2 linked regions of the Pokkaliibacter sp. MBI-7 genome follow. The protein of the gene in region 2 interacts with the protein of the main gene of each other region in a pairwise test. Links are inferred from orthologs where the notes say so. Each region holds a gene or a part of one and is shown on either strand. Other genes may lie near its edges. The genes, in order: QCD60_RS07305 and QCD60_RS09080.

What was found.
Region 1: the proteins of QCD60_RS09080 (region 2) and QCD60_RS07305 interact in binary tests that used the Escherichia coli proteins (3 or more experiments, as listed by UniProt). The link is inferred for Pokkaliibacter sp. MBI-7 from one-to-one orthologs.

The regions. Positions count from the first base shown.
Region 1 is NZ_JARVTG010000001.1:1,616,342-1,631,457, forward strand. The notes cover bases 3,747-6,614. They hold QCD60_RS07305 (energy transducer TonB), read right to left. Parts: upstream 5,676-6,614; coding sequence 4,818-5,675; downstream 3,747-4,817. Other genes in these bases: leuA (2-isopropylmalate synthase), read right to left, coding at 3,747-4,317; exbD (TonB system transport protein ExbD), read right to left, coding at 5,672-6,100; exbB (tonB-system energizer ExbB), read right to left, coding at 6,103-6,614. In the rest of the region: QCD60_RS07285 (D-amino acid dehydrogenase), read left to right, coding at 1-516; QCD60_RS07290 (DMT family transporter), read right to left, coding at 538-1,458; QCD60_RS07295 (AraC family transcriptional regulator), read right to left, coding at 1,556-2,395; more of leuA, read right to left, coding at 2,659-3,746; more of exbB, read right to left, coding at 6,615-7,122; QCD60_RS07320 (Lrp/AsnC family transcriptional regulator), read left to right, coding at 7,379-7,852; QCD60_RS07325 (GNAT family N-acetyltransferase), read left to right, coding at 7,858-8,412; QCD60_RS07330 (MFS transporter), read right to left, coding at 8,428-9,636; QCD60_RS07335 (LysR family transcriptional regulator), read left to right, coding at 9,822-10,697; QCD60_RS07340 (rhodanese-related sulfurtransferase), read right to left, coding at 10,814-11,812; QCD60_RS07345 (GNAT family N-acetyltransferase), read left to right, coding at 12,322-12,801; QCD60_RS07350 (polysaccharide deacetylase family protein), read right to left, coding at 12,855-13,610; QCD60_RS07355 (glycosyltransferase), read right to left, coding at 13,603-14,748; QCD60_RS07360 (glycosyltransferase), read right to left, coding at 14,814-15,116. UniProt on the Escherichia coli protein: Interacts with outer membrane receptor proteins that carry out high-affinity binding and energy dependent uptake into the periplasmic space of specific substrates such as cobalamin, and various iron compounds (such as iron dicitrate, enterochelin, aerobactin, etc.).
Region 2 is NZ_JARVTG010000001.1:2,031,845-2,047,206, reverse strand. Bases 5,737-8,850 are described here. They hold QCD60_RS09080 (TonB-dependent siderophore receptor), read left to right. Parts: upstream 5,737-6,132; coding sequence 6,133-8,568; downstream 8,569-8,850. Other genes in these bases: QCD60_RS09075 (PepSY-associated TM helix domain-containing protein), read left to right, coding at 8,570-8,850; QCD60_RS09085 (FecR domain-containing protein), read left to right, coding at 5,737-5,805. Also shown: QCD60_RS09105 (TonB-dependent receptor), read left to right, coding at 1-756; QCD60_RS09100 (PepSY-associated TM helix domain-containing protein), read left to right, coding at 939-2,318; QCD60_RS09095 (methyl-accepting chemotaxis protein), read right to left, coding at 2,300-3,922; QCD60_RS09090 (sigma-70 family RNA polymerase sigma factor), read left to right, coding at 4,316-4,819; more of QCD60_RS09085, read left to right, coding at 4,834-5,736; more of QCD60_RS09075, read left to right, coding at 8,851-9,811; QCD60_RS09070 (alpha/beta fold hydrolase), read right to left, coding at 9,974-10,867; QCD60_RS09065 (LysR substrate-binding domain-containing protein), read right to left, coding at 11,023-11,328; QCD60_RS09060 (hypothetical protein), read left to right, coding at 11,388-11,558; QCD60_RS09055 (aldo/keto reductase family oxidoreductase), read left to right, coding at 11,733-12,596; QCD60_RS09050 (hypothetical protein), read left to right, coding at 12,752-13,150; QCD60_RS09045 (T3SS effector HopA1 family protein), read right to left, coding at 13,209-13,604; QCD60_RS09040 (hypothetical protein), read right to left, coding at 13,546-14,460; QCD60_RS09035 (Lrp/AsnC family transcriptional regulator), read right to left, coding at 14,542-15,030; QCD60_RS09030 (hypothetical protein), read right to left, coding at 15,128-15,362. UniProt on the Escherichia coli protein: Involved in the uptake of iron in complex with ferrichrome, a hydroxamate-type siderophore. Binds and transports ferrichrome-iron across the outer membrane.

The sequences.
Region 1 (15,116 bases), 420 kb from region 2 along the record:
CTGACTGCCGGGATGGGCAGCTATGAACTGGCCGGAGCGCTCGGCTTACGTCTGCCGCTCTACCCGCTGAAAGGCTACAGCCTCACGCTGCCACTGGCTGAAGAGGCAGTCGCACCGCACATCAGCGTGACTGACTACGAACGGAAAATGGTCTATGCCCGTCTGCCCGCTACCGGCACCCTGCCGCAGCGCCTGCGCGTTGCGGCCATGGTGGATATCGGTGTACAGGACACCCTGATCACCCCACGACGCATCCAGAGTCTGCGCCAGCAGGCCACGGCCAGCTTCCCGGCAGCGGGCGACTTCGCGCAAGCTCATAGCTGGGCAGGCCTGCGTCCGGCCACACCGACCGGCCTGCCCGTCATCGGCGCCACACGCTGGGGCAACCTGTGGCTGAATATCGGTCACGGTGCTTTGGGTTTTACCCTGGCCTGTGGCAGCGCCACCCTGCTGGCTGAGCAGCTCAGCGGACAACCCGCCAGCATATCGCTGGATGGTCTGACGCTCGGGTACTGATGCCCCGGCTACAATCCGGCTTTACTCATAGCGCGCCTGAACAGGCTCGCCTGAGCGCCGGTACCATGCCAGCAGCGGCCCCGTCAGGATCGCCATCAGCACACAGCCCATGCCCAGCCACTGCCAGAGCAGGATCGGCTCGTCCAGCCACAACGCCGCCAGCAGCACCGTGGTCAGCGGTGCAACGGCAGTAAAGGGGGCGGCGGCACAGCCGCGAATACGAGCGCTGCCGGCATACCACAGGCAGAAGCCCATCACTGTCGGCACCACGGCATAGTACAGCACTGCCCACCAGGCCTGCGGTATGGGCGCCAGCGTCCAGGGTCGCTCGGCCAGTGCCGGTATCGCCGTCAGCAGCAATCCCAATGCGCTCATCAGGGTCGATAAGGCCAGCGGGGGAATGGGTTGCTGCAGACGTTGATTGAGCAGGATGAACAGGGCCTCTGCGACCATGGCCGCCAGTATCAGCCCATCACCGTAAAGACTGCCCGCCTGCGCAGAGCCCTGTTGGGCAGGCACCAGTAACAGCATGACCCCCAGTGAGCTCAGAGCCACCGCCAGCCAGGTGCTGCGCCCCGGTTTCTCCCGCAGCAATACCATGGCGACCAGCCCGGTAACAGCCGGAAGGGTACCGCTGATCACCCCGGCATTGGCGGCAGAAGTGTGCGCCATGCCACTGATCAGCAGCACGGTGTAGGCCACACTGCCCGCCCCTGCCTGACAGATCAGCACCCAGGCATCATGACGACGAGGGCGTGGCCATGGCGTGGCGGTCAGCTTCATCAGCAGCAGAAAGATCGGCAGGGCCATGGCAAATCGTGCCGCCGTTGCGGTAAAGGGAGGCAGCCCGGTAGCAATCAGCCGACTGGCTATCACCGTACTCCCCACCATCATCATGGCCAGTGCCAGATAACCGTAACCGTGCCACTGTGAGCTCTTCATGGTTTTCTCCTCTAAACCTGAAAGGAGACACTTTAGAAAGCGCGCGGGGGCGGGTCTTGAATGAAATTGCAGGGAGAGGCAGACAACGATGAGACGATCAGGACTGGCTGCCGATCTGCCCATACAGGCCCGGTGTAATACCGTACTGGCGCCGAAACAACCGGGTCATATGGCTCTGGTCGGCAAACCCTGCCGCCAGTGCGGCATCCACAGGTTTATGGCCACTCAGCAACAGACGGCGGGCAAGATGCAGGCGCTGCTGCAGCAGATAGGCATGAGGCGACAGCCCCAGTGCCTTGTTGAAACTGCGAATCAGATTGAAGCGGCTGACGCCCACCATCGCGGCCAGCTCGTGCAGTGAAGGTGCCTGCAGCGGCTCATCAGCCAGCCGCTGACGGACCTGCTCCACCGTGGCAGAGGCTGGCATCAGCGGTCTGGCCTGACTATGGTGTGCCAGCAGGTAGACCAGCGTAGAGACCGCACTCTCCTCTGCGGCAAGACGAGCGGCCACATCCACCTGTGCCTGATGCGCCTGTCTGACCGACGTGACTCGCTGAAACAGTTGAACAAACTGCTGCCGCAGGCGCTGATCCTGGGCGACAGGCCGCACCAGACTGAGTTCGGCAGAAAAGGGCAGTTCCAGCTCACTGGCCAGCTCATGCAGTAGCGACGGCTCAAAATACAGCATGCTCCACTGCCGCCCTTCTTCGGCCAGTGGCACACCATCATGCACTTCGCCCGGATTCACCATGATCAGTTCACCGGGGCCGGCCTCCACCCTGCCGCAGCCACTGGCAGAACGCTGGGCACCGCGATGAATCAGTCCGATGCCGTACTGGTCATGACTATGACGGGGGTAATGGCGGTTGCTGTCGATGACCATCGCCTGCGTGTCTGCCAGCAAGGAAGGCAGCATCCTGAGCTGATGTTGACTCACACTACTCTCCCTGAATGAGTTCACGCCTGAGACGATGAGTTATAGCAGATGCCTGAGCGGCCCCAAAAACAAAAAGCGGAGGAGCCTGCGCTCCTCCGCTTTTTGCGTCTTCACAGGCCTGGGGCCTGTTTGTGCAGCAGCTGTATATTCAGCTTTGGTGGAGGTCAGTGCCGCAATGCGACCTGCCTCTTATGGTCATGTTGACTGGCGTCTCACCTGCCACAGGCAGGGTGGAGTGTGCCTTGTGCCGAAGCGTTCCTGCCTCAGGCGATTTTACGCAGTGAAGGCACCTGCGCTGCGGCGTTGATGACCGCCTGCAGGGATGCATTTACCACGTCACGACCGATGGCTACCCCGCACATACGCTGACCTTCCACTGCCAGCAGGATGTAGGCTGCAGCGCGGGACTCAGTGCCCTCGGTCAAGGCATGCTCGGAGTAATCCAGCACGTCGATACGGATGCCGGTTTCGCGCTCCCAGGCATTGGCCAGCGCGGTGATGGCACCTTCGCCCTCACCGGCAATGTGTACGGCGCCGTTCGGCGTCTGCAGCTCAACCCGCAGACTTTCCTGCTGGTCCTGATCCAGCTGGAAGCGCTTGACCTGATAGCCATGGGCAGGCTGCAGGTAATGGCGCTCGAACAGGCTGCGAATCTGATCCGGGCTGATCTCACTGGAGCTCGCTTCGGCTTCGGCCTGAACGCGGCGGCTGAAATCGATCTGCAACCAGCGTGGCAACTGCAAGCCAAGATCACGCTCAAGGAGGTAGGTCACGCCGCCTTTACCGGACTGGCTGTTGATACGGATCACCGCCTCATAGCTGCGACCGAGGTCAGCAGGATCGATGGGCAGATAGGCCACATCCCAGTAGTGATCAGGCTTCTCGGCCACCAGCGACTTGCGTATCGCATCCTGATGGCTGCCGGAGAAGGCTGTGTACACCAGTTCACCTGCATAGGGATGACGCGGATGCAGAGCAATCTGGGTGCAGGCACTGACGGTTGATACGATGGCATCCATGTCAGACAGATCCAGTTCAGGATCAATGCCCTGGCTGTACAGGTTCATCGCCATAGTGACGATATCCATGTTGCCGGTACGCTCACCGTTGCCGAGCAGAGTGCCCTCGATACGATCAGCACCCGCCAGTACTGCCAGCTCTGCCGCTGCAACACCGCAGCCGCGGTCGTTATGGGTGTGAATGGAAATGCTGACATCCTTGCGGCCACGCATGTTACGGCAGAACCATTCGACCTGATCCGCGAATACGTTAGGCGTACTCACTTCGACGGTCGCGGGCAGGTTGATGATCATCGGACGGCCGGTTTCGCGCCACTCATCAATCACCGCATCACAGACTTCCACCGCAAAATCGACTTCGGTGCTGCTGAAGCTTTCCGGTGAATACTGGAAACTCCATTCAGTGTGCGGATAACGTTTTGAATACTCACGCACCCAGCGTGCGCCCTGCACTGCAATGGCTTTGACGCCATCTTTGTCAGTATTGAACACGTACTGGCGCTGAGTGGGGTTGACTGAGTTGTAAACATGCACGATGGCCTGCTTAGAACCTTCCAGCGCCTGATAGGTACGGGCGATCAGGTCTTCGCGAGCCTGAACCAGTACCTGAATGGTCACGTCTTCGGGAATCAGGTTGTTGTCGATCAGTTCACGGACAAAGTCGAAGTCAGGCTGAGAGGCCGCAGGAAATCCCACTTCCACATGTTTGAACCCGATGCGCATCATCAGGTCCCACATCTGCAGCTTTTGTGCAACGGTCATGGGTTCAACCAGCGCCTGGTTACCATCGCGCAGGTCAACCGCGCACCATAGCGGCGCCTTGGTCAGGACCTGATTAGGCCACTGACGATCAGGCATGTTGATGGTTGGTGCGGGGCGGTATTTGCGATGGTCGTAACTCATGATGAATGTCCTGGTGTTGTCCGTTAGTTGAAGTGGCGCCCCGCTGCTCGGTACTCGACTCGTCGACAGACGGTGCGCTGACTTCGGAAAGAATGGGTAGCTCTTCCAGTTACTGACAGTTCGGTGATAACCAATCCTTCAGCCAACTTGCAGTCTCCCGGGTGGAGAGAAAGGGTCGGATGGTGCCTTGTGAGCCCCTGACCAGTCCTGGGCTTCAGTGCTCCGCCGGGGCGGGTTGCTCTGAAGACGGATGTCAGTATACGGATTTTCCAGCAGCAGAAGATTGCTAAAATTGCTGTCTTTTTCTCAAGCTGAGCAACCTTTACTATTAAAAATCCTTTTTAAAGGCAGATTATGACCACTCTTTGAAAAATACATATTACGTATAGCTTTCTACCCTGCCTGATGAGGTTAAATCTGCCTCTATCCCCATGGCATAAACAACAACACCCTCGCTGACGGATCAGACGAGGGTGTTGTAGCTGGCCGTAGGCCAGAGCCTAGCGGCGCAGGTTGTAATCGATCGGCACTACCAGCTCGTTGGGGATACTGTCAGGCGGTGCCGGTAGCGGACTGGCCTGCTGGATCAGCTCCAGCGCGGCATCATCCAGCAATTCAAAACCGGACGAGGTCTTCAGTGAAGCACTCAGCACCTTGCCAGAACGGTCCATGACAAAACGGACATAGACCACACCTTCCTGACGCCTTACCCGGGCCGCTCGAGGATAACGCTTGTGCTTAGCCAGATGTGCCATCAGGTCTCCCTGCCAGCTACGCTGTGCCTGCACCCGTCGCTGCTGCTCGCCGGGATCAACGGCTTTCGGTGCCTTTGGGGTTGCCGGAGGAGCATCCTGCACTGCAGGTGGAGCCGCTTTGGGCTGCTCTTTCTTCGGTGGCTGTTCCTTTGGCTTTTCTACTTTCTTCTCGACTTTCTTCTCTACCTTTTTTTCCACCTTCTTCGGTTTGGGCGGTGGTGGCGGAGGAATAACCACTTCCGGTTTCACCTCCGGTGGTGGAGGGGGCGGAGGCTCAGGCAAGGGTTCAGGCTCGGGAGGTGGTGGCTCCGGTTCGGGTTCCGGCTCCACAACGGGTTCCGGGACCGGCTCAGGCTTGACCACTTCTGGCATTGGCGCCAGCTCAATCATGATTGCTTCCGGTGCCGCCGGTGGATTGGCAGGCAGAGGGGCCGCTTTGACCAGTGGCAGCAGCAGTGCCAGATGCACTCCTGCCACCAGCGTCAGGCCCAGCCCCCAGGCACTGGCACGGCGCAGACTCAGCGGCGGCTGGGCTTCAGGCATGGGATTGTGCACCCCAGAAGCTCTGGCTGCTGCGGGGGAAGGGTTCAGCGGTTCTGTCATTGAGCGCTTCCGACCGTCTCCAGACCCACCAGGCCAATTTTCAGATAACCCGCAGTTCGCAGCTGGTCCATGACCTTCATCAGCTCACCGTAAGGCACGCCTTTATCGGCACGCAGAAACAGGCGCTGCTGATAATCCTTCGCAGTCACCTTATCCAGCACTGCACCCAGCCCCTGCTCCGGCACTTTCTCTTCGCCCACGCTGACACTGAGATCCGCCTGAATGGAGATATAGACGGGTTTGTCAGGGTGAGGTTGCGGTTGTGCCGACGAGGCAGGCAGATCCACCGGTACACTGACGGTGGCCAGCGGTGCTGCCACCATGAAGATGATCAGCAACACCAGAATGACGTCGATAAAGGGCGTAACGTTGATCTCGTGGTTCTCACCCAGATCATCATCACCGTGATGCAGTCCACCTGCCATGATCAGCTCCCTACTTTACGCAGGGGAGTCACCTGTGGCTGGCGATCCAGATCGCGACTGACAATACGCGCCACCTCTGCGGTGGTATCGGCCATGATGGCGCGGTAGCCACCGATACTGCGGGCAAAATGGTTGTAGATGACGACCGCCGGAATGGCTGCCACCAGACCGATCGCAGTGGCCAGCAATGCTTCGGCGATACCCGGCGCCACCACGGCCAGATTGGTGGTTTGCGATTTGGAGATACCGATAAAGCTGTTCATGATGCCCCAGACGGTACCGAACAGACCGACAAAGGGAGAAGTCGAACCGATGGTGGCCAGCACACCGGTACCGACATTGATGCGGCGCGCAGCGGCAGCCTCAATACGATGCAGACGGGATTCGACACGCTCCTTCACCCCACCTTTATCAAAGGCTTCGTGCTTGGCTGACAACACCAGCTCATACTCGGCCGCCTGCACCATGGATGCTGACAGGCAGGTGTCATGTTCAACGGCCTTCAGCCCCTCACGCAGCGTGCCGACCTCACCCAGATTACGCAGGGTGCGGCGAGCGCGTTTCTTCGCTGCAGCAATCTCGATACTTTTCACCAGTGCGATGGTCCAGGTCACGATGGAAGCAAAGGCCAGACCCAGCATGACCGCCTTGACCACCCAGTCAGCGGCCATGAACATACCCATGGGGGTCAGGTCGTGTGGCAGCATGGATGCCACGGCATTGCTGTCGGCAACCGCTCCGGGCAGAGGCTCATTGGTCTGGGAGAGGTCTTCTGGCGCAGAGGCTGATCCCTGCATTGGGGTGTCCGCCGCGGAAACGGCATCGCTGGCAGGAGCAGAAACAGTAGCAGGGCTGGAAGAGGTCGCCGATTCGCTGCTGGCAGGTGCGCTGGTCGATGTAACAGGAGCGGTGAGCGTATCCGATTCAGCGTGGCTCAACGGAGCCAGCACCATGCCAGCACTCAGCCCTACGATCATGGCCCAGCGTTTGGCCATGCCTTTGTTCTGCTCGATATTTTTCATGTGAAATCCCGACGGCGACAGGGCTGCTGGGCGGTTAACCGACGCATTGCCAGTGGCTAACCAAGCTTGCCCATTCGATCCAATAGATTTTACTAATGCTAAAGCTTCTCATTATCTATCACAAGATCAATCTAATGATTGATTCAGATTGTCTCTTGGATCGCAACAAAGCCCTGACAATGCCTAAAGCACAAAATTGCTTTACCATAGCCAAACGCGCATTAATCTGTCGTCCAGACCGCAGGGAGACCAGTAAATGACATTCAATCGTTACGATCGGCGCATCATGGAAGTACTACAGAAGGACGGCCGCATGAGTAATCAGGAGCTGGCAGACAGCATTCAGCTGTCGCCTTCCCCCTGTTTGCGACGGGTCAAACGCCTGGAAGAAGAGGGCATCATCGAGGGCTACAGCGCTCTGCTCAATGCCAAAAAGCTCGGTTTGACCCTGATGGCCTTTATCGGCATCAGTATGGATCGTCATACTCCGGAGCGATTCCAGCGTTTTGAAGAGCTGATTGCCAGCTATCCGGAAGTGCTGGAATGCCACCTGATCACCGGCCAGTCGGCCGACTACCTGTTGAAAGTCATAGTCAAGGATATGGAAGCCTTCCAGCAGTTCCTGCTGAATCGGGTGACCACGATTGAAGGCGTGACCGGGGTGCATTCCAGTTTTGTGATGAAAACCCCTATCAGCAGTACCGCCCTGCCCCTCAACCACCTGACCTGATCATCATGCGATTTGAACTACTGAGCGAGCGCCACGCGCAAGCGCTGCTGGCCTTTGAAGAAAGCAATCAGGCCTGGTTTGAACGGACCATCGAGGCCCGCGAACCGGCATTCTATTCCCTTCAGGGCGTGCGTGAGCATATTGATGAATACGTGCAGCGTTACCATGAAGGCATGATCTATCCGCTGCTGATTGTGAATGAGCAGGGCGAGCTGATGGGCAGAGCCAACCTGCGTCGCTCGCTCAATGATTCGCGCTATGGTTTCGTCGGCTATCGTATCGGTGAAGCCTACTGCGGCCAGGGTGTAGCATCGGCGGCACTGAAGCAGCTGATCCGGGCGGGCTATGAGCAGATGAAGCTGGACCATTTGCGTGCTTTTGCCTCGGTCAGCAATATCGCTTCACAGCGTGTTCTGGAAAAACAGTCCTTTCTGCGCTGCCGCTACGTTCCCCAGCATGCCGTCACTCGCCAGGGACAGCTGGACGCCTGGGAATTCGTGCACTTTGCCAGTATCTGGCGCCGACACTGGCATCGGTGGTTTACTCTCACGCCCGACTGACCCGCTACACGCCCTTCAGCAAACCACTGCGTTTGTCACCTCACCCGCAACCCGGGTTTTACGGTGCAGATAAAGCGCTGCGCTCAGCGTACCCACCAGCACCACCAAAGAGCCGATGATCACTCCCGTCCAGCCACGCCATTCCCAGAAGGGATGCAAATAGATACCGCCGGTACTGGCGCCGGTGTAATAGAACACCAGGTACAGCGAACTGGCACTGGCCTTGGCATGCTGGGCGTTACGGCTGACCCAGCTGCTGTTGGTGGAATGGGCAAAGAAGAAGCCGAAGCTGTTGATAAAGAAACCGAGAATGATGGCCCACAGACTGGGCAGCAGAGTGCAGAGACTGCCCAGCATCAGTACCACGATGCCAAATGCCATGCACAGCGGCTGCGGGAAACGCCTGGCAGCACGACCAGCCAGTGCCGAACCAAGGGTGCCGGTCAGATAGGTCAGAAACAGCATGCCCAGAAAGCGCGGTGATAATGAGTACGGCGCATCACCCAGCACAAAGGTGATATAGCTGTACTGATTGATAAAGATAAAGAAGTTGAATCCGCCGATCAGATAGGCGGTCAGCAGGACGGGGTTGCGCAGGTGATCGAGCATATTGCCGAGCATGGTACGCAGATGAAATGGCCGGGCCTGGAAGTTGCGGGAGCGTGGCAGCAGGGAGGCAAAACTGAGCCATACCACCAGACTGACACCTGCAATCACCAGAAAGGTATTGGCCCAGCCCAGGCTTTCTCCGGCAAAACCACCAATCAGACGCCCACCTATACCACCCAGAGTATTGGCACCAATGTACAGACCGACAGCGGTCATCAGCGCCTCTTTGTCAAACTCATCCCCCATATAGGCCACCGCAATCGCTGGCAACCCACCAAGGAAAAAGCCCTGCACCGCACGCAGTCCCAACAGCATTTCGTAACTGCTGGTCTGCGACAGCGCCAGCGTCGTCACAATCACCCCGGCCATCGTGACAAGCATGATGCCCCGACGCCCCAGCACATCAGACAGCGGCCCGTACACCAGCAGTGATAAGCCCAGCGTCAGGGTGGACACGGTAAAACTGTAGCTGGCGGAAAGAGGAGACACCTGAAAGTCAGCGGCCAGCATGGGCAACAGCGGCTGGGTCACATAAAGGTTGGAGAAAATCATAAAGGAGCCCAGGCACAGAGCCAGGGTGGCACGCCAGTAAGCGCGACTGCCTGCTTGAATCATGATGGCGGTCCTGCGGTAGTGAAGCAGCCCGGAAAGCGGGGCCTACGGCACACTATATCGACCGCTTGGTCATAATAAAAATATATGCAAATTATGATTAGGATAATAAAGTTTTATATTCTGTACGGTTGTGACAGTCTTCCCACTGCAGACCTGACATTCCCCTGCTCTGACGGACCCGCACCATGGAACTCAAACCTCTGCGCTACTTCTATGAGGTCGCACGCCTCGGCAGCTTTACCCGCGCGGCAGAGCTGCTCAATCTCGCCCAGCCAGCAGTCAGCATGGCGATTCGCAAGCTGGAGAATGAACTGGAGCTGACCCTGTTTCATCGTCACGAACGCTCCATTGCCCTGACCGACGAGGGGAAATGTCTGTTCGTTCAGGCAGAAAAAATCCTGCAGGTAGTGGCCGATGCCGAGCTGGAAATGCAGGAGCTGAAGGGGCTGAGCCGCGGCGAAGTGCGGGTGGGTATCCCCAGTATGCTGGGTTCGTTCCACTTCCCTCCCATACTGATGGCATTTCGCCATCGCTATCCCAACCTGACGTTCTCGGTACAGGAAGGCGGCACCTGGCAGCTGCAGCAGATGCTGGAAAAGGGCGAACTGGATCTGGCTGTCATCGAATCGGAAACCATTTCCGACATTCTGGAAGCCCGGACGATTCTGCGCGAGGAAATGCGCGCCACCGTCAGCCGCGAGCACCTCTTTGCCGAGCGCAGTTCGATCACCCTGCAGGAGTTCTTTACCGAAGAGCTGGTGATGTTCAAGCCCGGCTACTTTCACCGCAAGGTACTGGACAGGCTGGCCAGGGAGGTCGGCTGTACACCGAACATCAGCTTTGAGACCAATCTGGTGCCGCTGATCCGCTCCATCGTCAAACAGGGTTTCGGCATTTCCACCCTGCTGAATATGGCCGTGGCAGATGACCCTGATCTGGTCACGGTTTCCTTTGCGCCGCCGATCTTTCTTGATCTGTGCATCGCCTGGCGCAAGGACGGCTATCTGTCGCGGGCCAATCGGGCGTTTGTGGAGTTCCTGCTGGAATCGAGCAGGATGTGAGCCACGACAAAAATAAGAAAAGACAGAAACAAGAAAGGGCACGTTACGTGCCCTTTCTGCTCTGAATCATCGGTGCTTACTTCAGATCCTGCATACGTCTTTCAGCTTAACGATGCTTACGCGGTCTGTCCCTGCTCGCTCAGAGCCTTCTGATGCTCACGCCATGCCTGCTTTTCACGGCGGCGCTCTTCGATGGTGTGTTTCACATCGCCGCCCAGATGGGTTTCGCCACGCTCGGCTGCCAGCTGCATCTGCTTTTCGCGTTCTTCGAAACGGGTCAGCTGCTGTTCACTCAGCTGATCGTGGCACTGGTGGCAACTGACACCTGCCTTGTACTCAGGGCGCAGCTTGTCGGCTTCGGTAATCGGACGACGGCACGCATTGCACTGATCGTACTGGCCTTTTTCCAGCTTGTGATTGACCGCCACACGGTTATCGAACACAAAGCATTCACCTTCCCAAAGGGTATCGGCCTCAGCGACTTCCTCCAGATATTTGAGGATGCCACCTTCGAGGTGATAGACCTCATCGAAGCCCTGCTCCTTGAGGTAGGCGGTGGATTTTTCACAACGAATACCCCCGGTGCAGAACATCGCCACTTTCTTGTGCTTGCCCGGATCGAGGTTCTGCTTCACGTATTCGGGAAACTCGCGAAAGGTTTCGGTCATCGGGTTGATGGCACCTTTAAACGTACCGATCTGCACTTCGTAGTCGTTACGCGTATCGACCAGCAGTACGTCCGGGTCAGAAATCAGAGCATTCCAGTCCTGAGGTTTGACGTAGGTCCCCACCACTTTGTTAGGGTCAATACCTTCAACCCCCATAGTGACGATTTCACGCTTGAGCTTGACCTTGGTGCGGTAGAACGGCAGCACCTCGGTAAAGGATTCTTTATAGGACAGGGCAGCCAGACGAGGGTCGGACTTCAGCCAGGTCAGCAATGCATCAATACCTGCGCGGGAGCCGGCCACAGTACCATTGATCCCCTCTTTCGCCAGCAGCAGGGTACCGCAGACTTCGTTACTCTCCATCACATCCAGTAATGGCTGACGGATGGCTTCAAAATCATCCAGAGCGACGAACTTATACAGCGCACAAACAACAAACTGTGACATCGAACTTCTCCATGCGGTCTGGAACGTAAAACCAGAGCACGACAGCGGGTTAGCAGGCACTTACAATCTCGCCAATCTGAGCCGCTCATGAGCCATGACCGACATCAGGAAGAACGTGAGCACCTGTTCAGAAAGGCGCGCATTCTACCTGCTTCTCTACCTCAGTCCAAGGCTTGCGCCACAATGGCTGGTTATTTTACGACCAGATGTAACTTGCCCGCGACCTGCACCTGCACTACCTGAAAAATGGCGTGATCCCTCGCTACAAAGCCCGCTCCCCCCGCTTCCCCGCTGCGTTTTTTGCTCTATGCTAAGTGAATCTGGCGTTTCGTAACGAACCACAGATTTTGCCGTCATCAGCGGCCAGCCAGCGCTCCTTGTCTGAGCCTGAGTCAGCCCAGTAATGATCTTTTCAGGCAGACCTCAGCGACCCCAACGGACCCGCACGGGAAGTGCGTACCCTCCTGACGCTGAGTAAACCTTTAGCCTTGTTATATAGGAAGTGAGAAATGATACGCGCCTATCTAGCATCGGATCGGACGGCCATAGAAGCGCTATGGGAAGATACCGCCAACGAGATCAGTGCTTTTTACCACCCCGCCTGGCGTAGCTACGAGCGCCTGCAACAACTGGATCAGGTACTGGAGCAGGGAGAAACCTGGGTGTATCTGCATCAGATGCAGGTGGTGGGATTTATCAGTCTGGTCGATACCGAAATTGTCTGCCTGTGCGTCCAACCCGAGCTGCGCGGTAAAGGCATTGGCTGCACCCTGCTTAACTATGTGCGGCAGTTCTTTCCGCACCTGCAGGCAGTCATCTATGAATCCAATCGACAGGGCCGCCACTTCTATGATCGCTATGGTTTTGTCACCCAGCGTCGCTTTACGCAGAATCAGGACGGTCAGGCACTGCTGCTGATGCAGTATCACCCCCACACCACCTTTGACACGGGGTTCCCCTCTTTCGAGTTACCGATGCAGCTGCACTGAGCACGTCAGCCAGACAACGCCTGCTGGCAGTGACGGGCTGGCGCTTTATCACGCTAGCCCGCTGGTAACAGATCGGCAATCCAGCCTACGCCAGCATCGTTCAGTACCCTGAACAACTGGCGGGTGAAGCGCCAGGCTGCAGCATCCATGACCAGATGATGAGTCATGATGCCGGTTGGCTCAGCCGCATCCACCAGCCCCAGACGTCGCTGCTGCAGATGGGTGATCAGGGCCGTGAGCGTGTCAGCTTCCCCGGCGAAGTGAGCAGACGGCTTCCATTTCAGCACATCCACATGAACATTCACCTGTGTCAGGCCGTCCACCTCCGCCGCATCGCGCGGCCCCAGAGTGGATAGACCTCGCAATCCCACCTGATCATGCAGATAAGGCCGCAACGTCGGGGTATAGCGATTCCATGGCGGCACCAGCACAGGCTGAAAACGTCCGGCAAAGTGCTGTTCCAGCAGTTCCCGCCCCTGACGCAACGCATCGATCATGACTGAAAGAGGCCGATGCGCGCCCAGCTCATGTTTACGCTCAGTGGGTGGCGCATGGTTGGTATGATCAAATCCATGCTGCACTATGCCTACCAGACCATGTCCTTGTACGGCTGCCGCCAGTGACGGCTGTACTTTCGCCGGCACCGCTGCCAGCAGCACAGGCACCTGCAGTTCATCACTGATCTGCAACAGATGTTGAAGTTCGGGCACATCCGCTTCCGCATCGTCATCCCGCCACCACAATGTTGGCCGGCGATGGCTCCGTGCCCACAGCCGCAACTCCTGTTCCAGACTTTGCCAGTCAGCCATGACGTTGCTCCAGCAGTGAGCGAATAATATCGCCACTGCGCCTGGCCCCGGCCAGTTGCAGTGACAGTGCGGGAGAACGCTGATGAAGGTCAGCCACCGTCTGGTCAATCACGCTGGCCAGATACTCGGGCTGCAACTCCTGCTCCCGCACCATGGCACAGATTCCCAGGGCCTCCAGCTTGGCGGTACGGGTAATCTGTTCTGTCTCACCTTTGCCTTCAAACGGCACAATGACACTGGGAACACCTGTCAGCAGAATATCCATCAGGGTGTTGTACCCCCCCTGCGAGATGGACAGTGCTGCATTAGCCAGCAGGCCACGGAAGTCGCTGCGTATAGGCTCAAGGACAATGCCGTCCGCCGCCAGCTGCTGCAGGGCCGTAATCTGATCGGCAGGGAGATTGGGGCCGATCAGGACGCGCCAGCGATGTTCACGCAGTACGGTCAGCGGTCGGGCTAATAAAGCTGCCTGCATGATGCCAAAACCCACCGCACCACCACCGGCGGATACGATAACTTCATTCTGCCCCTCAGCTGCAGGACTGACGCTGGTATCCGTTACATAGCCGGTGTAATGCAACGGTATGCTCAGCTGATCACAAAGGCTGAAGCTTTCCGTCAGCGGCACAAAGTCCTGCTGACCATGCACCAGCACACCATCGAAATAATGCTCCAGCAGCTTCAGTGCTTTTTGCTCTTTCTCCAACGGACGGCGCTGCAGAATGTCCCGTGCCGATGACAGGATCAACGGACGCGGCGACATGCTGTGCGCCTGCTGCAGTAAGGGGTCAAGTTCAAAGCGCAGCTGGCCACGGCCGAAAGGGTAACTCTCGATCAGCAACGCATCGGGCTGAATCTGCTCCAGCGCCTGCAGCAGCAGGGACCGCCGGTTGGCCTTGAAGTCGTCATCCAGCGCCTTGCCCTGATCGTCCACCAGACCACTGAACTGCGCATCTGCGGCACGAATCGCTGGCAGACTGATAACGTTGGCCTGACCAAAATTGATACCTGCGACCGCTTCGCCCCCCTGCACCACCCAGACTTCCAGCCCGGCTTGCTGCATACCCAGGCTCAGCTGTGCGGCACGTTTGATGTGGCCAATCCCCAGCAGATGCTGGACGTAAAACATTACCCGCATGGTCTTTCCTAAACTGTAGGTCCGTTGCCCTGAATGTGGGGCTGGGTTTCGGATATGAACAGCTGTCAGTCGATACGTTCGCTGAGCAAGCCTTTAACACGGCACTGCACCTGCTCCAGACCACTCAGCATATTGGCAGGCATGTGTTGTGATGGCGCACTCTGCTGTGGCAGGGCACGCAGGGCGACCAGCATACGCTCGGTGGTATGGGGCTCGCGCGGATCCAGCATACTGAGCAGGCCCAGTTCACTGGCATTGCGGGCTCGTATCAACTGCTCCTGACGCGGTTCTGTACGCGGGATCAGCAAGGCAGGCTTATCAAAGGAAAGTATTTCACAGAAGGTGTTATATCCACCCATCGCCACAAT
Region 2 (15,362 bases):
GGAGCGCTGGAGGGTGACCTCTACCAGGAGTCTGCGCTGTCGCCGGTGGCGGGGGTGGTGTACAAGCCCTGGCAGCATATCTCGGTCTATGCCAACCATATTGAAGGGCTGCAGGTGGGGGATACCGCGCCCACATCGACAGGGCTGGATAACGCGGGTGCCATGCTGGACCCCTATATTTCCCGCCAGAATGAAGTGGGTATCAAACTGGATTACGAGCATATCGGTGGCAGCGTGGCGCTGTTTGAAATTACCAAACCCTCTGCCTCGACTGACACGGCATCGAATCGGTATGCCACCAATGGCAAACAGCGTAATCGCGGGGTGGAGGTCAGCCTGTACGGCGAACCGCTGTCCGGGCTGGTGCTGAATGGCAGTGCGACCTGGATGGATCCGAAGATTATCGCCTCCACCGTGGAGAGCAATATCGGCAAGGATGCCGTGGGCGTGCCTGATTATCGCCTCAGCCTCGGTGCCGCACTGCAGGTGGCGGCGGTGGACGGGCTGCAGCTGAATGGCCGGGTGATCCGTACCGGTGCGCAGTATCTCGACGATGCCAACAACCTCCGGGTTGACCCCTGGACCCGGCTTGATCTGGGTGCCAGCTACCGCATGCGCGCCTATGCGCAGGACCTGACCTGGCGCCTGACCGTCAACAACGTGCTGAATGAGAACTACTGGGCCTCGGCGACCGGCGGCTATCTGACGCAGGGGGCGCCGCGGGAAGTCAGGGTGTCGCTGGCCACCGAGTTTTAACAGGTCGTTGAAAATCTATCTGCGTTGCCGAATACCGCGTCAAAAACAGGCTAAAAATGCTCATTTAGTCCACTAAACTCCGCTTTTTCGCCTGTTTTTTCCTTGTCTCGGCTGCCTCGATAACGTTTTTCAACAGCCTGTTAAGCAACAGACAGCCAGTACATGGAGCAAGAGGCGGGACGATGAGCAAGGGCGGTGCAGGGGTGAAAAAGTGGATGGCGCAGCTGCATCGCTGGCTGGGGCTGACGTCGGCGCTGTTCCTGTTTGTCGCCGGGCTGACCGGCGCCATCATCTCCTGGGATCATGAGCTGGACGAATGGCTGAATGGCCAGCTGTACGATATCGACAGCCACGGTGCCTATCAGTCACCGCTGGCACTGGCGGATCAGCTGGAGGCGAACGATCCGCGTATTCGGGTGTCGTTCTTTCCGCTGCAGTTTGAGCCGGGCCATGCCGCCGTCTACTACGTCAAACCGGCAGTGAATCCGGCTACCGGCCAGCTTTACGAGCTGGATTACAATCAGGTGTTCGTCAATCCGGTGACCGGCGCCATTGTCGGCACCCGCGACTGGGGCAGGATCGCACTGGACCGCGAACACCTGCTGCCGTTTCTTTACAAGCTGCACTACAGCTTTCAGCTGCCGGCGTTTGCCGGGATTGATCGCTGGGGCTACTGGCTGATGGGCGGGGTAGCGCTGATCTGGCTGTTTGACACCTTTATCGCTGCTTACCTGACCCTGCCGTCGCGACGGTCGCCCCCTTCAGTACCGGCGGGCGGCAGGGCGGTCAGCGATAACCCCCGCCGCTTCTGGCAGCGCTGGGCACCGGCGTGGAAGATCAAATGGAACGCCAGCGCCTTCCGGCTCAATTACAGCCTGCATCTGGCGGCGGGGCTGTGGGTATTCAGCCTGCTGCTGATTCTCGCCCTGACCTCGGTATCCCTGAATCTCTATGCCGAAGTGTTCCGGCCTCTGCTGGAAAAAGTCTCGACCCTGACCCCGGACCCCTTTACCCAGCGTCGACCACAGCCGCTGACCGCACCGATTGTGCCGCAGCTCGACCGGCAGGCGATTCTGGCCGATGCCCGGCAACTGGCCCGGCACAGGGGCTGGAGTGAGCCGGCGGGCAGTCTGTTCTACGCCTCGGCCTGGGGCATCTATGGCGTGGGCTTCTTCCAGCCGGGGGATGATCACGAGGGCGGTGGCATGCGGATGAAGTGGCTGTATCTGGATGGCGATAGCGGCGCTGAGCTGGGGGCCCGGGTGCCCTGGCAGGGCACAGCCGCCGATATCTTTGTGCAGCTGCAGTTCCCCCTGCATTCGGGGCGCATTCTCGGCTTGCCGGGGCGCATCATCATCTCCCTGATGGGGCTGGTGGTGGCCATGCTGTCGCTGACCGGGGTGATCATCTGGGCGAAAAAACGCAAAGCCCGGCGCAAGCAGGCCCGCTACCAGCAGCAGAAAATACAGACGGTCACCGTCAGCCCACGTGCGGCGACTGCTGCTCTTCAACCCGCACCCGGCGCGATCCGACCCCGGAGCGGTCAGGCAGAAATACGCTGAGTCAGGGCATGCAGCTCGCCGGACAGCAGGTGCAGGTTCTTGCTGGCGCGAGCTGTATTGTTGACCTCTTCCTGATTGGCGCTGGCAATATCGGTGATCTGGGTGATATTGCGGCTGATGTCTTCCGCCACGCTGGTCTGCTGCTCGGCGGCAGTGGCAATCTGCCGGTTCATATCGCGAATCGATTCGATGGCCAGGGTGATCTGCTGCAGCCGGTCACCGGCGCGGTTGACGTGCTGCATCCCCAGTTCACTGCGTGACTGACCGCTGCCGATGGCTCTGGAAGCTTCTTCGGCACCATGCTGGACGTTGTGGATGATCTGCTGAATCTCCGCAGTGGACTCTGCCGTGCGCTGCGCCAGGGTGCGCACCTCATCGGCCACGACGGCAAAGCCGCGGCCGGTATCCCCCGCCCGGGCGGCTTCAATGGCGGCGTTGAGGGCGAGCAGATTGGTCTGTTCGGCAATGCCCTGAATCACATCGAGTACCTTGCCGATGCGGGTGCTTTCACCTTCCAGCCGCCGGATCACCTCACTGGTGTGATTGATCTGCACCAGCATGTCTTCCATCGCCCGGATGGTTTCCTGCATCACCTGACCGCCTTCCTGTGCATTGTGCTCTGCCTCGTCGGCGGCGTGGGCCGCATCGCCTGCGTGTTTGGCCACCTCGGCAGAGGAGGCCGACATCTCCTGCATGGCGGTGGCCACCTGATCGGTGCGATCAAACTGATCGTGGCTGCCTTTGGCCATACGGGTCGCAATGGTATTCAGCTCGCCGCTGGCGCGGTCCAGCTCGGCGGTGCTGTGCTGCAGGCGGGTGAAGGTTTCCTCAAGGAAGCTGCGCAGCTGGTTGGCGGCACGGGCCAGAGTGCCCAGCTCATCCTGCCGCTGCACCGTGATGGGAGCGCCGAGCCGCCCTTCGCTGAGTTTGTCGATCTGGGTAATCAGGTGGGTGATGGGGTTGACCAGCGAGCGGTTGACCAGCCACTGGCTGAGCAGGCCGATCACAACCGCAGCGACACACAGCACCAGCAAACCGGCCCACATGGTCTTGTCGGCGGCAGCATTGAGCTGTTCACCGCTGGCCAGGGCATGCTGGTTGAGGCTGTCCGACAGCTGCAACAGATGGCTGCTGAACTCACGGTCGATACCACGGGCACTGCGGTCACCGGCGGTAGGGTCCATGTTGGCAGCCAGATAGGCTTCGCGGCTGCTGCGGTAACGCAATGCCAGCTGCTGATGCTGCTGGATAAGCTGGCTGATTTCCGCCTGCGTGGCGGTGTCGATATCCAGCTGGCTGATCTTTTTCAGGGTGCTTTGTACCGTGGCTTCGGCTTTCTCGAACTGGCCCCAGTACTTGTGCTGATCATCAGGATTGGCGCCGCGCAGCAGCACGTCCTTCCATTCCTGCACCTGCCCCTTGAACTGCAGATTGGCCTCGTTGATCAGATTGGCCGCCGCCACCGGATGTTCCAGCAGGGTGCGGTAGCTGCGAATGGTATTGGACAGCGAGTTGACCGTGGCCAGCGCCACCAGCAGCATCAGCAGCAGGCTGCCCGCCATCAGCATGAGGGTTTTCATGCGCAGAGAAGCATTAAGGAACATGGCGAGCACCTCAGGTAAGTGAATGGTCGTGGTGATCTTCCCTGGCTCCGGTAACCGTCCTGAGGTGCAAGTGTAGTCAATGCGGGATTGGTTGTTTTGTGAACAGCCTGCTTTGTCGGGTATTTATTTACTCCGGCGTGATGGGGGCAGTGTTCGGCGGTGTCGTTGCTATTGCCGTGCTTTTTACCCTGTCTTGCCGGCGCCCGTGTTCAGTGGCTCAGGGTGATGGCAATCTGCTGCACGTGGCCTTATTGCTGCCCTTGTGTTTCGATCTTTTTCATTGATAAGATGCGAACAATTCTCAAAAGCATTCTTGTCTCCTGGAACTGCTGTGGTTTCGTCAGTGCCGTTTCACTGACCATCACGTTCATCAATTGCTGGTTCGCACCCACCATGTCAGTCACTTCTTCCGACACTCTGGATATTGGTCAGTTGTATCAGGCCCATCAGCCGTGGCTGCAGGGCTGGCTGAAACGTCAGCTGGGGTGTCGGAGTCTGGCGGCGGATCTTTCCCATGACACCTTTGTGCAGGTACTTGCAGGCAACGCGGTTGATGACATCCGTGAGCCGCGAGCCTGGCTGCTGGTGATTGCCAGACGGGTATTGTTCAACTTCTGGCGTCGTCGCGATCTGGAACAGGCCTATCTGGAAGTGCTGGCCAGTCTGCCGGAGCCGCTGGCGCCGTCTGAAGAAGAACGGGCACTGGTGTTTGAAGCCCTGGCACAGCTCGATCAGGCACTGGCTGAGGTCTCGCAGCGGGCCCGGCAGGTGTTTCTGCTCAGCCAGCTGGAACAGCTGACCTACGCGCAGATTGCCGAGCAGCTGCAGATCAGCCCGATGACGGTGCGCCGTGATATGCACGCGGCCATCCGCGCCTGCTGCCAGCTGCAGCCATGAAAGGAGTGTCAGACATGGGTGACAGTTCACCGCTACAGGGCGAGCAGCCAACGGCGCTGGATCAGGCCATTGACTGGATGGTGCAGATGCAGTCGGGCGAGGTTGGTGCCGACGAGCGGCATGCCTGGCAACGCTGGCTGGAGGCCTCAACGAGCCATCGTCAGGCCTGGGAGCAGGTGTCTCAGGCACTGGGGCGCACGGTGGTGCCACTGCGTCAGCACCATATTCCGGCACAGCTGCCACAGCAGGCCATGGCCGATACCGATGTGCGCGGGCTGTCACGGCGACGGCTGCTGGGAGGCAGTCTGATGCTGGCGGGACTGGCCGCTGGCAGTGGCTGGCTGCTGCATCAGCAGCAGTGGCTGGCCGATTTGCGTACCGGGGTGGCCGAGCGCCGCCGCTTCAGCCTGCCGGATGGCAGCAAGGTGCTGCTGGATGCCTGTTCGGCGGTGGATGTGCAGTTTGATCAGCAGCGGCGTGGGCTGTACTTGCGTCGTGGGGCACTGCAAATTCAGGGAAGCGAGGACGCTGCCCGACCGCTGCAGGTCAGCACGGCGGAAGGACAGGTACAGGTGCTCGGGCAGCAACTGATGGTACGTCAGGGTGAAGATCAGACACTGGTGCTGGCACAGGATCAGGGGGCCATGGTGGCCAATCAGGCCGGTCAGGTGCAATGGCTCAAGCAGGGGCAGGGCCTGTGGTTTACTGCTGACCGGGTGGGTACGCCGCAGCGCGACCTGCTGGATCTGGCGGCCTGGCAACATGGCATGCTGGTGGTACGTGACCGGCCACTGGCGGAAGTGGTGGCGGCGCTGCGGCCCTATCGACATGGCCTGCTGCGGGTCGCGCCAGAGGTAGCCGGGTTGCGTGTGCTTGGTGCCTTCCCGTTGGATGACAGTGACCGGCTGCTGACGTCGCTGGCACAGACGCTGCCGATCCGGGTGAGTTATTACAGTGATCTGCTGGTGATGATCGAGGCGGCCTGAGCGGTTGCCGTTATCTCTTGTTCCCAAATGGGCGACAGGAACGGGGCGGCTCCGTGCTGCCGTCTGTTCTGCCCCGTCGTTTGTTGCTTATCCTTCGCTCGCTGCCTTGTCACTGTCTTCGGCACCGCTGTCTTTTGCCTCTTCCCCCTCTGATGTGAATGGTCTGCCCGGTAGTTTTTTATAAAAAAATGCCCGGGCCATGAACACTTTTGCGTGGCTCGTTGCACATCCCTGATAGAAGCCAGAAATTTCCCCTGTTTAGCACCTGCGCCTTCGCGCTGCTGGCCAGCGCCGGACAGGTCATTACCTGTGTCACGAGGTTTGAGCATGTCATCCACTTTCTCCTTGCCAGCAGCAGCCACTGTCGTGGCTGTCTCATCCCCTTCAGTTGAACGCCGGCAAGGCTTTCTGCGGCCCACCCTGCTGGCCACGGCCATCGCACTGGGCAGCCTGTCGCTGCAGGTGCAGGCCGACAGTGTGCAGTCATTTCAGGTGCCCGCCGGGCCGCTGGCTGAAGTGCTGCTCAGTATTGCCAACCAGAGCGGGCAGGCTGTCTCGGTAGACCCTTCGCTGGTTCAGGGGCTGCAGGCTCAGGCAGTGCAGGGCACCATGAGTGTCGAACAGGCTCTGCGTGAGGCCCTTCAGGGGACGCAGCTGCAGGTCGAGACCACCGCCAACGGCACCTATACCGTGCGGCCCCTGACCACCTCATCCGGGGAAACCCTGCTGCCCGCGCTGGATGTCAGTTTCAGCCTGGGTAACAACCTTGGTGAAGTGGACGGCTATCAGGCGACCCACAGCAGTGTGGCGACCAAGACCAGCAAGGCCCTGCTGGAAACCTCGCAGTCGGTGTCGGTGGTCACCGCCGCCCAGATCGAGGATCAGGGCAGCAAGACGGTGCAGCAGTCGATGCGTTACACCCCCGGTGTGTTCACCAACCAGATCGGTGCTTCCAACCGTTATGACTATGTGGTCATGCGCGGTTTTGCCGATGGCAGCGTCGACAACATCTATATCGACGGCCTCAAGGCCATGGGCGACGCGGGTACCTACAGTACCCTGCAGGTGGATCCGTACTTTCTTGATCGTATCGATATCGTCAAAGGCCCGTCTTCCGTGCTTTATGGCCGCAGCCTGCCCGGTGGGCTGGTGGCGCTGACCAGCAAGAAGCCGCTGGATGAGGCCTATCACGAGGTACAGCTGACGGTGGGGACGCAGGGGCAGCGCGGGGCCGGCTTCGATTTCTCCGGCCCGCTGGGCAACAGTGGCAAGTTCAACTATCGGCTGGTCGGGCTGGCTGATTACTCCGACACCCAGTATGACTATGCCAAGGAAGAGCGCTATGCCATTGCGCCAACGCTGGATGTGCATCTCAGCGACGACACCGTCCTGACACTGCAGGCGTATCTGCAGCATGATCCCAATGGTGGTTACCACAGTGGCGTGCCTGCTTCCGGCAGTATCACCCGCCGTGACGGCCAAACCATCTCCAGTCATTTCTTCGATGGTGAACCTGCCTACGATGGCTTCAGCCGCACACAACAGCTGCTGGGCTACCAGCTCAGTCATCGCTTCAACGATACCTGGTCATTCCGCCAGAACGTGCGTTACCTGGACTCGAAGGTGGAAAACAGCCAGGTCTACGGTTACGGCTACAGCAGTGGTAACGAGCTGACCCGTTACTACTCAGGCGCTGACGAAAACCTGCACGCCTATGCCATCGACAACCTGGTACAGGCCGAGGCGGATTGGGGCAGCAGCCATCACACGGTGCTGGGCGGACTGGATTACCAGCGTCGCTGGGGGGATGTGCTGTGGACCTCCGGTACGGCGACCGGGCTGGACGTGTTTGACCCCAGCTATGGTGGCGCGGTGACCATCTACCCGACCTGGACCACCAGCTATGATCGCCGTCTGGAGCAGACCGGTGTCTATGTGCAGGATCTGATCGACTACGGTGCCTGGCGCTTCTCGCTGGGCGGGCGTCAGGACTGGGTGGATGTCAGTGTCACTGACCGGCTGTATGGCGGTACCACGGCAGACAGTCGTCAGGCATTCAGTGGCCGTGCCGGTGCGCTGTACCTGCTCGACAACGGCGTGGCTCCGTACCTGAGCTATTCACAGTCATTCAATCCCAACTCCTACAACGACGAGAACGGCAAGCCGCTGGCGCCGACCGAAGGCGAACAGTGGGAGCTGGGGCTGAAGTTCCAGCCGGACGACAGCGATGACCTCTATACTCTGGCGCTGTTCCATATCAATCAGAAGAACGTAGCCACCAAGGAGCCGCAGAACAACTGGTATTCCTCGGTCGGCGAGGTGCGTTCGCAGGGCGTGGAGCTGGAGGCCAAGAGCCATCTGACCGAGCAGCTCAGCCTGATGGCAGGCTACACCTACACGGACATCGTCTATGCCCGTGCCGAGGATGGCACCGAGGGCAACACGCCTAATCAGGCTCCCCGTCACATGGCCTCGCTGTGGGCGGATTATGCCTTTAGCCACGGCCTGAATCTGGGTGGCGGCGTGCGTTATGTCGGTACCAGCTGGGCGGACAAGGAAAACACCCTCAAGGTACCGGCCTATACGCTGGTGGATATGTCCGTGCGCTACGACCTCGGCCAGCTGGGGCTGAAAGGGCTGAAAGCCAGCCTCAATGCCAACAACCTGCTGAACAAGGAATATGTGGCGTCCTGCTATAACCTGTCGTACTGCTACTTCGGCGAAGAGCGCAACGTCACCGCCACATTCAAGTACCAGTTCTGACATGAGTCTGCGCCCCTGGCTGGTTCGCCTGCACCGCTGGTGCGGGCTGCTGATTGCGCTGTTTCTGCTGGTGTCCGGGCTGACCGGGGCGCTGATTTCCTGGGATCATGAGCTGGATGCCTGGCTCAACCCCCGGCTGTTTATCGCCCAGAGCGGGCCACAGCAACAGGTGCTGAGCGGGCTGGAGATTGCCAATCGCCTTGAGCAGACAGACCCGCGATTGCGGGTTAACTATGTCACCTTCGCGGAAGAGCCGGGCCATACCCTGCTGGTCTATGTGGAAGGACGTACAGACCCGGCCACCGGGCAGCCTTATGTCCTGCCCTTCAATCAGCTGGCTGTTGATCCGGCCACGGCACAGGTGCAGGGGCAGCGGATGTGGGGACAGGTGTCGTTCAGCCGGGAAAACCTGTTGCCCTTCCTCTACAAGTTGCACTACAGCATGCACCTGCCGCTGGCAGGCGGTTATGACACCGGCATGTTGCTGATGGGCAGCATTGCCATCGTCTGGTTCTTCGACTGTTTTATCGCCCTGTGGCTGTCCTTCCCCAACCTGCGCAGCTGGCGCAAATCACTGCAGTTTCGCTGGCGTGACGGTGGCTACAAGCTGCACTTCGACCTGCATCGTTCCGGTGGCGTCTGGCTGTGGCTGCTGCTGGCGGTACTGGCCCTGACCTCCATCTCGATGAATCTGGAAACCCAGTTGATGCGGCCGCTGGTGGCACGTTTTGCCACGCTCAGCCCTAATGCTTTCGATACCCGTACGGCTGGCAGTGCGCAGGATGCAACGCTCAGCCGTGAGCAGATTGTGGCACGGGCACAGCAGGATGGCCGTCAGCGCGGTTTTGCGTATCCCGCCGCCGGTCTTTTCTATGCCTCGGCCTATGGTCTCTATGGTGTGGGGTTCTTCGCTCCCGGCAATGATCACGGCGATGGTGGCCTTGGCAATGCCTGGCTGTATTACGACAGCACGACTGGGGCGGCGGCCGGTGGCGTGATCCCGGGGCAGGGCAGCTGGGGTGATATTTTCCTGCAGGCACAGTTCCCGCTGCATTCCGGGCGCATTATCGGTACACCGGGCAGAGTGCTAATGTCCCTGCTGGGGCTGGCGGTCGCCACGTTATCGCTGACCGGTCTGATTATCTGGGCCAAGAAACGCCACGCCCGACGGCAGCAGGATCGTAAGCGGCAGCGTGCCGCAGAGACAACGGGAATGCGGCCACTTTCGCCCTCTGGTGAGTGATTTTTTCGCCACAGGTCAGTATCCATCGGTGCGGTTCACTGCGTTCACCGCCGTCTATCGGGAGAAGGTGCTTCGTTATCTGGCTGGTGAGGAGGCATTGTCGGGTGAGGTTAGGTGAGGTACGAACCGCACCTCACCTCACCACGTGACCCATCCCATCATCTATTCCTCGATAGCCCTGGCCAGTAGCGGCCACAGCCCCTGATGACTACGGCGGAAAAAGTCGATATGCCCTATATGCTTGAGGCCATACTGCGCCGGTATCAGGGTCTGTACGTCAATCTGTGCGGCGGGGTAGAGGCGGGTCAGATCAGCCACGTTGCCGCGGGTAGCGATAGGGTCATCAACGGCATGGATAAAGGTCATCGGTAGCTGCAGCTGCTGGTGGTAATCCTGCTGGATGTCCGTGCCAAGGGCGTTGGCCACATAGCCCGGGCTGCTGCACCACTGTGACCACTGCCGCGCCACACCGGGTGGCAAGTCTTCTCCCCAGCCGATCCACTGACAGGGTGTGTAGCCCAGCACACCGTTGGCCAGTGGCATATACAGCTTCAGCAGGCCACCGGCCAGCAGGCGGAAATGCAGCGGCGAATAGCCGATATAGCCAGTAGAGGACGCCACGCCGACCATCCGCGCGATGCGCTGGTAGTTGGGTATCACTCCGGTGAACTGGCCTCCGGCACTGTGACCGAACAGCGTCACCTGCTCCAGCCCGGATTCACGGGCCAGCCATTCCAGCATGGCAGGGATATCCTGCTGCCCCCAGTCCTGCTTGCGGGCCTTGCTGTGACGCACATGGGTTTCGTGCAGTGAGGCCCCGATGCCGCGGTAGTCGAAGGTCAGCACGTCGTGGCCGCGTTCACTCAGCCACTGGGCAAAGCTGCGGTAGAAGCCCTGCTTGATTCCGGTGCCGCTGCAGATCAATACGGCCGAGGGCGTACTGCGAGGCGCAGCGGCGGGGTAGAAAGTACCGTGCAGCGTGGTGCCGTCGGCGGTGACCGTCGTTATCGGGCGGGGATGACTGATCGGGGTGTCCAGTGCCTGTGCTGATGACATATCCCACTCCTGAAAGCAGCTGTTGTCGTTGTTTTGGCAGGTAATCAGCAGTTAAGTGACTATTAAGTAAATTCAGTTCACTTAAGTTTTGGCAGTATGAACGGTCGCTGCGGGTTTGGGAATAGACTGGTGAGTCCAGTTTTATGCAGGTGGCATCACTGGCTGTCCTGTTCGCGGATAAAGTCGATAAAGGCCCGCAGTGGGGCAGGCACCAGACGGCGGCCGGAATAGTACAGGTAGGGGCCGGAGAAGCGTTGCCACCAGGGTTCCAGCAGGGGCACCAGCGCACCGCTGTCGAGATGCGGACGCAGCCAGTCTTCGAACAGCATGATGATGCCACTGCCCTGTAATGCGGCGGCCACCGCCAGATCGACCGCACTGCCGATGCTGACGGTCAGCGGGCCATGAGGCTCAATGCAGATCACCTCACCGTCTTTCTCGAACTCCCACAGGGCCCGCATGCCTGTGCTGTAACGTCCGCCCAGACAGGCATGGTGCAGCAGCTCGGTGGGGTGTTGCGATGGAACAGGCGTACACCCAGTTGCTCTTCGGCGCGGCGCACTGCAGTACTGAGCCGGGAGGGGTTGCTGCTGCTGGCGCGGGCGGCCTCGCGAAAGCCACCGGCCTGAGCCACGGCAACAACGGCATGCAGATCGGCAAGATCAACTTTCATGACAATACCTCCGAATGATCCGCTTCATGGTAGCAGGGCGGGGCGCATTCACTGTGCGGTTTCCTGCACAGGCTGTGCTGATTGCGCTGGATAGTCGCACAAGCCCCGGAGGGCTAGTATCACTTCACTCACTCACTCACTCACTCACTCACTCACTTGCTTGTTTTTTGATCATCTGTTGCGGAGGTTGCTATGCCCGCTATTCCAGCCAGCCATTTTGTTCTCGGTGATCGTCAGGTCAGTCGCATGGGATACGGCGCCATGCAACTGGCCGGCCCCGGCGTATTCGGCCCCCCGAAAGATCCGGCGCAGGCCCGGCAGGTGCTGCAGGATGCCATCGCCCTGGGCGTCAACCATATCGACACCTCGGATTTTTACGGCCCCTATGTCACCAACCAGCTGATCCATGACAGCCTGCATCCCTATCCTGAGGCGCTGTGTATCGTCACCAAGATCGGTGCCCGGCGTGATGACAAGGGGGCCTGGCTGCCCGCGTTCTCCCGTGCCGAGCTGATCCAGGCAGTGGAGGACAATCGCCGTCGTCTGGGGCTGGATGTGCTGGAAGTGGTGAATCTGCGCAGCATGCTGGGCATTCACGGGCCAGCGGAAGGGTCGCTGGAGGCGCCGTTGAGTGTGCTGGCCGAGCTGCGTCAGCAGGGGCTGATCAGGCATATCGGCCTGAGCAATGTCACCGCCACGCAGATCGCCGAGGCGCAGAAAATGGTGCCGATTGTCTGTGTGCAGAACCAGTACAACCTGGCTCACCGTGGTGATGATGCGCTGATCGATCTGCTGGCAGCACAAGGCATCGCCTATGTGCCGTTCTTCCCGCTGGGTGGTTTCAGCCCGCTGCAGTCGGAAGCGCTCAATACCGTGGCCGCGCAGTTGCAGGCCACGCCGATGCAGGTGGCACTGGCCTGGCTGCTGCAGCGCTCAGCCAATATTCTGCTGATCCCCGGTACATCGTCGCCGTTACATCTGCGGGAAAACCTGCAGGCGGCGCAGCTGCAGATCCCCGCCGATGCACTGGCGGTGCTGGAGGAAATCGGTCAATAGCAGGCATCGCAACCGCTAAGAGGGGCATTGCAGGGAAGTGATAGCAGGGAGATCAGAGCAGGGAGGTGTCGGGGTACGGCGATTAGGCTACAGTGTCGTGCACTGCGCCTGTCGGCGCGGGTGTCACAATTCCCTCAGGGCAAGGAGAAGCTCATATGGCCCGTTCACGTTTTTCTGCATTGCTGATCATTGCCTCTGGCCTGCTGCTGGCCTCCTCGCCGGCAATGGCAGACTGTTCCGGCCCGCCCGCGCGGTCGACCACGGTGGTGGTCAGGCATTGCAGTGTCATTGATCCGGCGCAGGAGCCGCTGCTCATGGACGCATTGCAGCAGTGGCGTGCCGATGACCGTAACAGGGTGCTGCCAAGCTACCGGGGGTTGCAGTTGCAAACCGATCAGGGGCCGGTTTTTGTGGCGGCCAGTCACCAGCTCAGCTGCGGACAGTTTGCCCTCAGCCAACCGGTGCAGATGACCCTTGATTCAGCCTGCTGTGATGGCGACAGCAATCCGCCCTGCTATCTGGGCTACCGCCAGTTTTTCACCCGCTTTGACTGAAAGCGTGAATACCTCCTCTGCGTACCTGCTGTGCAGGCCGCTGCGATTCAGACCACAGCTACGCCGGTAACTTTGAGGTTGCCAGAAAGGCCGGGTTTTCCCGGCTGTAGCCGTGGCGCTCGAAGGCATCCAGCAGTTTCTGCTCCAGCGTCCCCGGCCCTTTGTCCTTGATGGCTTCATGCATGATTTTCGCTCGCGCCATGCCATGGCTGGTGTCATCGCTGGCGGATGACTCCGAATAGTTAAACCCCTGAGACATCGGGTGCATGCCGAGAGTGTGGTGCTCAATAAAGGCCTCGGGCGGTAACAGTGTCTGCAGTTTCTGCGTTATGGCCTCTGCGTTCTCTATATCGGGAGGCAGGTAGATAATCGCCGATTCAGTGCGGCTGCCCTGATCAGACGGCGCGATCAGTTTGCCGCCAGTGTAGGGCGTATGGGCAATCAGATGGGCCATGGCTTTGGGCAAATTCGGGTTTGACATTGATGGTGATACGGGCCAGAGCGCCGCCATCAAGACGGGTTGAGGGTTTCTCGCTGGTCCGCTCCAGACGAATATGACTACCTGCGGCAATATGCGGCAGTTCCCGCGCGGTCTGTTTATAGGGGATATATTCAAAACTGGCATCGGTGTACTGCGACTTGATATGCAGGCGACCATCATAGTGGGCGCTGGCGTTGGCAATAGTCCTGATCATCGCCTGCTGCTGCGGCTTGTCCAGTGGTTGCAGGCCTTTGGGAATGTTATCGGTAATGCGGCGATAGATATCGTTATGATCCAGAACGGAGCGCTTTTTCATCTCCCTGGCCATCTGCTTTGTCAGTGTCTGCAGCGAGCTGCTGGCGTAGCTCGCAGGCGCCTCCGCTGGTTTGGCAGTGTGCCAGCCGCCGGCCAGCTTCTGCGCCAGACCCCCACGGGGTGGGGTGGCATAGGGTGGTGGCGCAGCGCTGGTGCTGGCTTCGGCCGCAGCAGGGCGGCGTTGTGGAGTGGCCCAGCCGGGTATACCCAGTCCGGCGTGTTCAGCGGGGGAGCGCCTGCCATTTAGTACGTCAGCTATGGCCGAGCTGCGTGAACCGAGGGAGCCTGCACTGAGGCGATGGCTGAACAGCTCCTGAGTGGCCTTGAAGAAGCCGATCTTTCCGCTGTCTTGCCGGTTGACCTGATATTCCCCGGAAGGCATCAGTCGTACCTGATACTCATTTCCTCCCACCTTGACCTTGCCACGCAATGCCAGTTCAAACGGGCGGATACTGGCGTTTTTAAGCTCCTCAACACTGGCGAAGGAGGGCGTTTGAGGGTTGATGCGTGGCATGGCTGCGAACACTCCGATCAGTTACACGGCATTATTAAGTGTGCTATCTGACTGAACAGGTTCCGCTTAACGGGGCACCGCTCAGCTGCGCAGCAGCTTCTTCAGCGGCATGTCTTCCTTGATCACCGGTGACTTGATGACGATATAGCTGAAGTATTTGGCCACGCCGATGTTGCGGTCGACGATATCCTCGATCACTTCCTGATAATGCTGGATGTTGCGGGTCAGAAAGCGCACCAGATAGTCATATCCACCGCTGATCAGATGGCACTCCATGACTTCGTCGATCTGGCGGATATTGGCTTCGAATTTGACGAAATCTTCACGCTTGTGACCAGTGAGGGAGACTTCGGTAAAGACCGTGACGAACTCGGTGATTTTCGACAGATTGAGAAAGGCTTTATAGCTGGTGATATAGCCTGCGCTCTCCAGCCGCTTGACCCGCTGCAGGCACGGGCTGGCCGACAGGCCGACGGCATCGGCCAGGCTGACGTTGGTCATCCGGCCGTTTTTCTGCAGCTGGGTCAGGATATTGATATCAATCTTGTCCAGCTTGGTTCCCATGGACATCGGTGCGGCCTCTTACTGCTGTTACCGTCACACTGCACATCGGGCGTTCAGGTAACGCCGTGCAGCATTTTCTGCTGTGTGGTATTCCCAAGCACAATCAGTGCCGTAATGACTCCTGATGCTGAAAAACCAGCTCGGCCAGACTGGAAATCCTCATTGTGGCTTTTGGCTGCTTCTTCATGGTGCTGCCGGGACGCTGCAGCAGGCAGATAGCCGGATAGCTGTTTTTGGCGGCCAGACAGGCATTGGTCACCAGCAGCAGATGGTCGGGATAGACGCCGCGTTCGGTCAGCTGGCGCTTCTCTTCGTCGATGGTCTCGCCGCGGATAATC